Regions from separate parts of the Microbacterium zouquanmingi genome, predicted to be linked through region 2. Evidence: predicted binding sites of a transcription regulator. Region 2 holds the regulator's gene; each other region holds the start of a gene.
What was found. The regulator LexA, encoded in region 2, represses DNA repair genes until DNA is damaged. The targets are predictions, from matches to a motif close to TCGAACANNTGTTCGA.
Positions count from the first base shown of each region.

Region 1: a site for LexA is predicted at 878-893, ahead of ACTU6U_RS01680 (HNH endonuclease signature motif containing protein). Genes of this name have one in related genera too.
Region 3: a site for LexA is predicted at 1,503-1,518, ahead of recA (recombinase RecA). Genes of this name have one in related genera too.

Region 1 covers NZ_JBQPQZ010000001.1:372,665-374,930, reverse strand. The annotation lists gene ACTU6U_RS01685 (GmrSD restriction endonuclease domain-containing protein) at 1-640, shown strand, start outside; gene ACTU6U_RS01680 (HNH endonuclease signature motif containing protein) at 922-2,266, shown strand, end outside.
Region 2 covers NZ_JBQPQZ010000004.1:28,196-30,461, reverse strand. The annotation lists gene ACTU6U_RS09585 (S9 family peptidase) at 1-936, opposite strand, end outside; gene lexA (transcriptional repressor LexA) at 1,016-1,702, opposite strand; gene ACTU6U_RS09575 (LysM peptidoglycan-binding domain-containing protein) at 1,965-2,266, shown strand, end outside.
Region 3 covers NZ_JBQPQZ010000002.1:222,078-224,343, reverse strand. The annotation lists gene ACTU6U_RS05215 (regulatory protein RecX) at 1-250, opposite strand, end outside; gene recA (recombinase RecA) at 250-1,305, opposite strand; gene ACTU6U_RS05205 (DUF3046 domain-containing protein) at 1,576-1,797, opposite strand; gene ACTU6U_RS05200 (helix-turn-helix domain-containing protein) at 1,822-2,130, opposite strand.

The sequences.
Region 1 (2,266 bases), on a different contig from region 2:
CTGCAAGGTCACCTCGGGCACGCTGGACGACCCATTCACGGGAAACATCATCGGGTTCTCGCGCGGGCAGGGCACGTCGGAACTCGTGCAGATCGACCACGTCGTCGCGCTCTCGGATGCATGGCAGAAGGGTGCGCAGGCGCTCAGCGCTGATCAGCGTGCGTCGTTCGCGAATGATCCGATCAACCTGCTCGCCGTCGACGGAAAGGCCAATGCACAGAAGGGCGATGGAGACGCCGCGACCTGGCTGCCGTCGAACAAGAGCTTCCGCTGCGAGTACGTCGCGCGTCAGGTCTCGGTGAAGGCCGCCTACGGACTATGGGTCACGCAGCCCGAGCGCGATGCCATCGCGCGAGTGCTCGCGGCGTGTGCAGATGAGCCGGCGCTGACCTCTGCGTATGCGGTGATCGCACCGGTTGTCGAGGTCGCGCCGGCTGAGCCTGCTCCGGTTGCTCCGGCTGAGCCGGTGCCCTTCGCGCCTGCTGAGCCCGCTCCGGTTCCCGCGCCCGCTCCCGCGCCGGACGTGTACTACAAGAACTGCGATGCGGTGCGCGCGGCGGGAGCGGCGCCGATCCATGCCGGCGATCCCGGTTACAGTCGCAAGCTCGACCGTGATGGGGACGGCGTCGGGTGCGAGTGATGTCACCCTTGGTGTGACTATTGCTCGGCGGCGGCTTTAGGGGCGGCGCTCGCTGAAACCCGAAGGGTCTGATGCGAATCAGGGGGTATGCCCCCGTAGCGCGATGTCAGATGGCGAACCTACGATTCGAGAGACGACCGAATGAGGCCTGCCTCGTCGGCGAGAGATGAAGAACTCGACCTCGGTGCACCCCCTCCGCACCGGGGTCGAGCTTCATAGTTGGTTATCCATAGATTTGCGAACTTTTGTTTCAATGTCGGTGGTGGCTGAGAGTATGAAGTATGGCAACTTTCACCGACGTCGCGGCGCTGATCCCCACCCTGCGTGGGCAGCTTGCCGGCGGTGAGGGGACAGAAGACGCACAGGCCTCGTTGATGGCGATGGCAGATGCTGACGTCGTAAAAGTTCTTCAAGAGGCATCTGATCTCGTGACGCAGGCCGAGCAGATTCAGGTGGTAGCGGCGGGCGTGATCGCCGCGCGCTCGACGCGCGATCGAGGGCATTCCGGGCTATCGCAGTCGCGCGGCCACCGGTCGGCGGCGGCGCTGATCCAGAACGTGACGGGGTCGACGAAGGCAGACGCGAATCGCAAGGCGCGAGTCGGTGAGGCCCTGCTCGATGACGGGCGCTCGGAATGGTTCGGTGGGGCGGATGCTGCGGGCGGTGGGGCGGATGCTGCACCCTTGGACGGTCTGCCGGCAAACGGGTTGCATCCGGGAGACGAGGAACGCGCTGCGCGCGGACCGTGGTTCCAGCCGTTGAACCACGCCCTGCGCGGTGGAACGCTGACGTCAGCGCAGTTCGACGCGATCCGGCGGGGGCTCGGTGAGCCGCCGGCGATCGACGGTGTGGGGGCGATGAGCGAAGCTTCACGCGAAGCGTGGGAAGAAATCCGCGTGACATGGGCGCAGGCCGCGGAGCACCTCGTCGCAGAAGCTGCCGTGAGGACAGTGGAGGAACTCCTGCAGCAGGCGCGCACGGTGCGTGATCTGCTCGATCCGGAGGGCGCCGAGGCACGGTACTTGGCGCGGTTCGAGAAGCGATCCTTCCGCACGTACCGAGATCAGGATGGACAGAAGCACGCGAGCATGGCGCTCGATGACGAGGGTGATCTGTTTGTCGAGACCATGCTCTCCGCGGCGTTGCGGCCGCGACGAGGCGGTCCGCGGTTCGTGGACTCTGATGAGGAGGAGCGGGCGGCGTCTCTCGTCGATGACACCCGCACGAACGACCAGCTCGCATACGACTTGATCATGGATGTGCTCCGCGCCGGCACTCTCGCAGACGCCAAGAACGTGTTCGGAACGCGTCAGGCCGGAGTGCGGCTCGTGCAGATCGTCGACGCCGACGGTCACCCCGCCGCGGTCGCGCACAGCGAAGACCATTCCATGTCCGTGCCGAAAGCGGTGGCAGAGCAGCGGATGTGCGAGAGCGGATTCGTGCCCGTGACGATCGATACGTTCGGGAATCCGCTCGACGTGGGCCGAGAACAACGACTATTCACACCGAAACAGCGCATTGCGCTCGCAGTGCGTGATGGCGGATGCCGGTGGCACGGATGCGATCGACCTGCATCGTATGGCGAAGCCCACCACATCGACGAGTGGGAGCGAGATCATGGTCGCA
Region 2 (2,266 bases):
ATCGACGCTGATGTGCGCACTCGCGGGCATATCAAGCGCACGCGCAGTGCCGTCGGTGCCGATCACCACAACCTCGTCTGAACCGTTGGTGCGCACGGCGACGATACGGCTGTCGGCGAGCGGTTGGTACCAGCGATTGCCGAGTACCCACAGTCCATACCCGGTGTCGGCATCGGCAGGGGCGAATGGCGTCGGCTCCGATGCGCGGATGCCGTCCAGCTGCAGTCGCTGAAGCGCCCAGCGACCAGTCGGGTCGTCTGCGTACATGAGTTCGGTGTCACTCAGCCATTCCGGCTGCAGGCAGGCACGGGCGTGTGTGGAGGCGAGGGCGCCGTCATCGAGGGACATGACGCGCAGCGCCGCGCTCTGCCACGGCATCTGGCCATCTGGCCACTGCACCCAGGCGATGCGCGTGCCATCCGGTGAGAGCGCGGGGTGCGCGTAGAACGCATTTCCTTCGGTGATGACCCGCACGTGTGTGTTGTCGTCAGCCGCCGAGCCATCAGTGGGGATCTCGATGATCGCGCGAAGGCGCGGATCGACTGTCAGATCCTCGCGGACTGCGAGAAGTCGGCCGTTCTGCACTCGAAGGCCGCCATGGTTCGGACCGGGAGCGGTGAGTGGGCGCGGCTCTTCGCCCGGGCGCCTCGCGTACACCCGCTGATCGCCTGCGTCGACGAAGAGCAACGTGCGCTCGGCATCCGCGGTCCATGCCCCGCCGCCGTACTCGTGAACGCGCGACCGCGCGCTCCACGGTGCGGGGAGCAATACCTCTCCCGTGGAGCTGCGTACCGTCACCCGTCCCTTCTCGGCGGGGACGGATTCACCCCACCACACCTCGTCGCCGACGAAACGGGCTCCGTCGATCTTCGGGCTGGATGCGGCGATGTCAGCGGGTGCGAATGGCGATGGCCAGGTTCCGTACGGGTGGGACATGCTTCGAGCCTATGCGGGACGACCGACATGCGAGCTCATGCCGATCTGCCCCGGCGCGGATGCGGCCGCGGCGGAAAGATCAGACCGCGCGCAGCACTGCAACGACCTTGCCGAGCACGACGGCATCATCGCCGAGGATGGGCTCGAACGAGGTGTTGCGGGGGAGTAACCAGGTGTGACCGTCGCGCTGACGGAATGTCTTGATGGTCGCCTCGCCATCGAGCATCGCCGCGACGATCTCTCCGTTCTCCGCGGTGTTCTGCGTGCGCACGACGACCCAGTCGCCGTCGCAGATGGCGGCGTCGATCATCGACTCGCCGGATACCTTGAGCATGAACAGGTCGCCCTTGCCGACCAACTGTCGGGGGAGCGGGAAGATCTCATCGACCTGCTGGTCTGCGGTGATGGGGATTCCGGCCGCGATCTGACCGACCAGCGGCACCATCGCCGCATCGCCCACGGGAGTCGCGGAGTCCGCCGGGTTCTCGCCGCTCGTGCCAGGAAGGTCGATGAGCACTTCCATGGCGCGCGTCTTTCCCGGATCGCGACGCAGATAGCCGCTGAGCTCGAGCTGCCCGAGCTGATGGGTGACGCTCGAGAGCGACTTCAGCCCCACCGCATCGCCGATCTCGCGCATGCTCGGCGGGTAGCCGTACTTCGCGATCGAGGTCTGGATGACCTCGAGGATGGCCATCTGCTTCGGGCTGAGACTCTTGCGCCGACGAGTGCGAGGCGCCTCGGCGTCGGTGGCGGAGATGTCGCTCATGGTGCTCCTTCGTGCGCGATTCCGGGGCTGCTCTTCGAATGTCTGTGGCCCGTGGTGGGGTGTGGTTATCGAAACCGTATCCGAGGAACCGCCTGATTCGGAAGATCTGTTCGAGCGTGTCCGATGTTTTGGTTGCTCGGTTTCGAATAAATCTTGACAGATGTTCGAATTCGAATATATATTCGGTACGTAGCTTCGCATTCGTCGCTCCCGGCCGAGTGCCGAATGCGAACGCTACGCCAAAGAGGCAGAGGAGAAACCCATGAGCACGATCAGCATCGCAGCCCCGGCAGTCCACCCCGTTCGCTCAGCGACACGGCTCCGACTGACGACGCGCGGTCGCCGTGTGGTGACCGCTCTTGCGGCCCTCCCTCTTGCTGCGGGAATCGCGTTTGCGGCGATCGGCGGCGGATCAGCGATCGCATCCGGCGACGTCGTGCAAACGGCCTCCTTCGAGACGGTTACGGTCATGCCTGGCGACACGCTCTGGTCCATCGCGGAGTCTGTGGCACCGGCCGTCGACCCTCGCGCCGTGATCAGCGACATTCAGCGTCTCAACGCGCT
Region 3 (2,266 bases), on a different contig from region 2:
GGGAGCGTGCCCGCAACTTGCGGACCAGCGCCTCTTCTGCGTGCCGCATGACGTCGTCGGGATCGGCTTCTTCTGGTCTCTGCGGGGGCCTGTGACCCGGGGCAGAGGAATGCGCCGGCATTGCTGTCGATCGAGGTTCGGTGGAGGCCTCATCACGTGCCAGCTCTGATGCGGGAATCATCTTGCCGCTGAAGAGTGGAATGACGGGGGCGAGACGATCCTCGCCCCCGTCATCGTGTGCAGAACTCATCAGGCCGGACGACGCTGCGCGAGTTCGTCAGCCGCAGGCACCGCTTCAGGCGCAACTGCGCCGCCGATGCCGAGCTTCTGCTTGATCTTCGTCTCGATCTCCAACGCGATATCGGCGTTCTTGATGAGGAACGAGCGTGCGTTCTCCTTGCCCTGACCTAGCTGATCGCCGTCGTAGGTGTACCACGAGCCCGACTTCTTCACGAGACCATGCTCCACACCGAAATCGATCAGGCTGCCTTCACGTGAGATGCCCGTTCCGTACAGGATGTCGAACTCCGCCTGCTTGAAGGGCGGTGCCATCTTGTTCTTCACGACCTTGACCCGCGTGCGGTTGCCCACGGCCTCAGTACCGTCCTTCATCGTCTCGATACGGCGGATGTCGAGGCGGACCGAGGCGTAGAACTTCAGCGCCTTACCGCCGGCCGTGGTCTCGGGAGAACCGAAGAACACGCCGATCTTCTCGCGCAACTGGTTGATGAAGATCATGGTGGTGTTGGTCTGGTTCAGACCACCGGTGAGCTTGCGGAGCGCCTGAGACATGAGGCGTGCTTGCAGACCCACGTGCGAGTCACCCATCTCGCCCTCGATCTCAGCGCGAGGCACCAACGCCGCGACGGAGTCGATGACGATGAGATCGATGGCCCCGGAGCGAACGAGCATGTCGGCGATCTCCAGGGCCTGCTCACCCGTATCGGGCTGAGAGACCAGGAGGGCGTCGATGTCGACACCGAGCTTCTTCGCGTACTCGGGGTCGAGAGCGTGCTCCGCGTCGACGAAGGCGGCGATGCCACCGGCGCGCTGCGCGTTGGCGATGGCGTGCAGGGTGAGCGTGGTCTTACCGGAGGATTCCGGACCGTAGATCTCCACGATGCGGCCACGCGGGAGTCCGCCGACACCGAGCGCGACATCGAGGGCGATGGATCCGGTGGGGATGACGGCCACTGGTGCGCGCTCGTCGCTGCCCAGCCGCATGACCGAGCCCTTTCCGAACTGGCGGTCGATCTGGGCGAGAGCTGATTCCAGAGACTTCTCGCGGTCTGCTGCTGATGGCATGATGTGTGCTCCTCGTGTTCGCGTGGTGCCGCCTATAGGCTGTCGCGGCCGCCCCGGTTGGGACGGACTCTCCGACAAGGCGTATGGCTTCTTGGCCTGAAATCACCGTACGAGGGACCTCCGACATTGGGACGGAAATGCCACGAACGGTGGACAACGAGACCTCGAGACCACTTGTGCAGAACGATACGCGCACATCGAACACATATTCGACGACACGCCGCTGACACAGCATCCGGTTACGAACACAGCACCCGCTGCGAAGAAGCACTACTTGCGCGGCTCGAGCCGTCCGACTCCGTAACGGCGCTCCGCAGGGACGTCCGCCTCGGCACAGAGCGCAAGCCAGATGTCTCGTGGCGGCACACCCGCCTCAAGCGCCTCGGTAGGAGTTCGATTACCCACCGCGCTCAACACGAGGTCGTTCAGGAGGGTGACAGAACGCCGCCCGAACTCATCCTCGACAGCACGAAGAAACTCACTGCGTCGCATCGGCTCGCTGAATCCGCTGTCGTATCAGTGCAGGGACAGCTCGGGCTCGACCGACGCCATAAGGTCATCGGGAACCACGTCAGGGAAGACCTGAATGCCCTCGAGCACAGAGATCCTGTCGCCGACTTCGCGCATGATGATGGAGATGGGCACATCGAGCGCTTCAGCGACCGAAGCGAGAATCTCGCTGGAGGCCTCTTTCTGGCCGCGCTCTACCTCGCTGAGGTAACCCAGCGCAACAGATGCCTTACTCGCAACCTGTCGAAGAGTGCGCCCCTTCTGCAGGCGGAAGTCCCTCAGCACGTCGCCGATTTCCTGTCGTACAAGAATCATTGGAACCTCCTCTCCATTTCCCTCACCGAAGTCTCCTCCGAACGGATCGCCAGTCTAACCCGACTCGCTGGAGAAAACGCTACCGTTTCACGCTGTGCTTTCGCTTTGAGCAACACGTCTATGACAACGTCGAGCT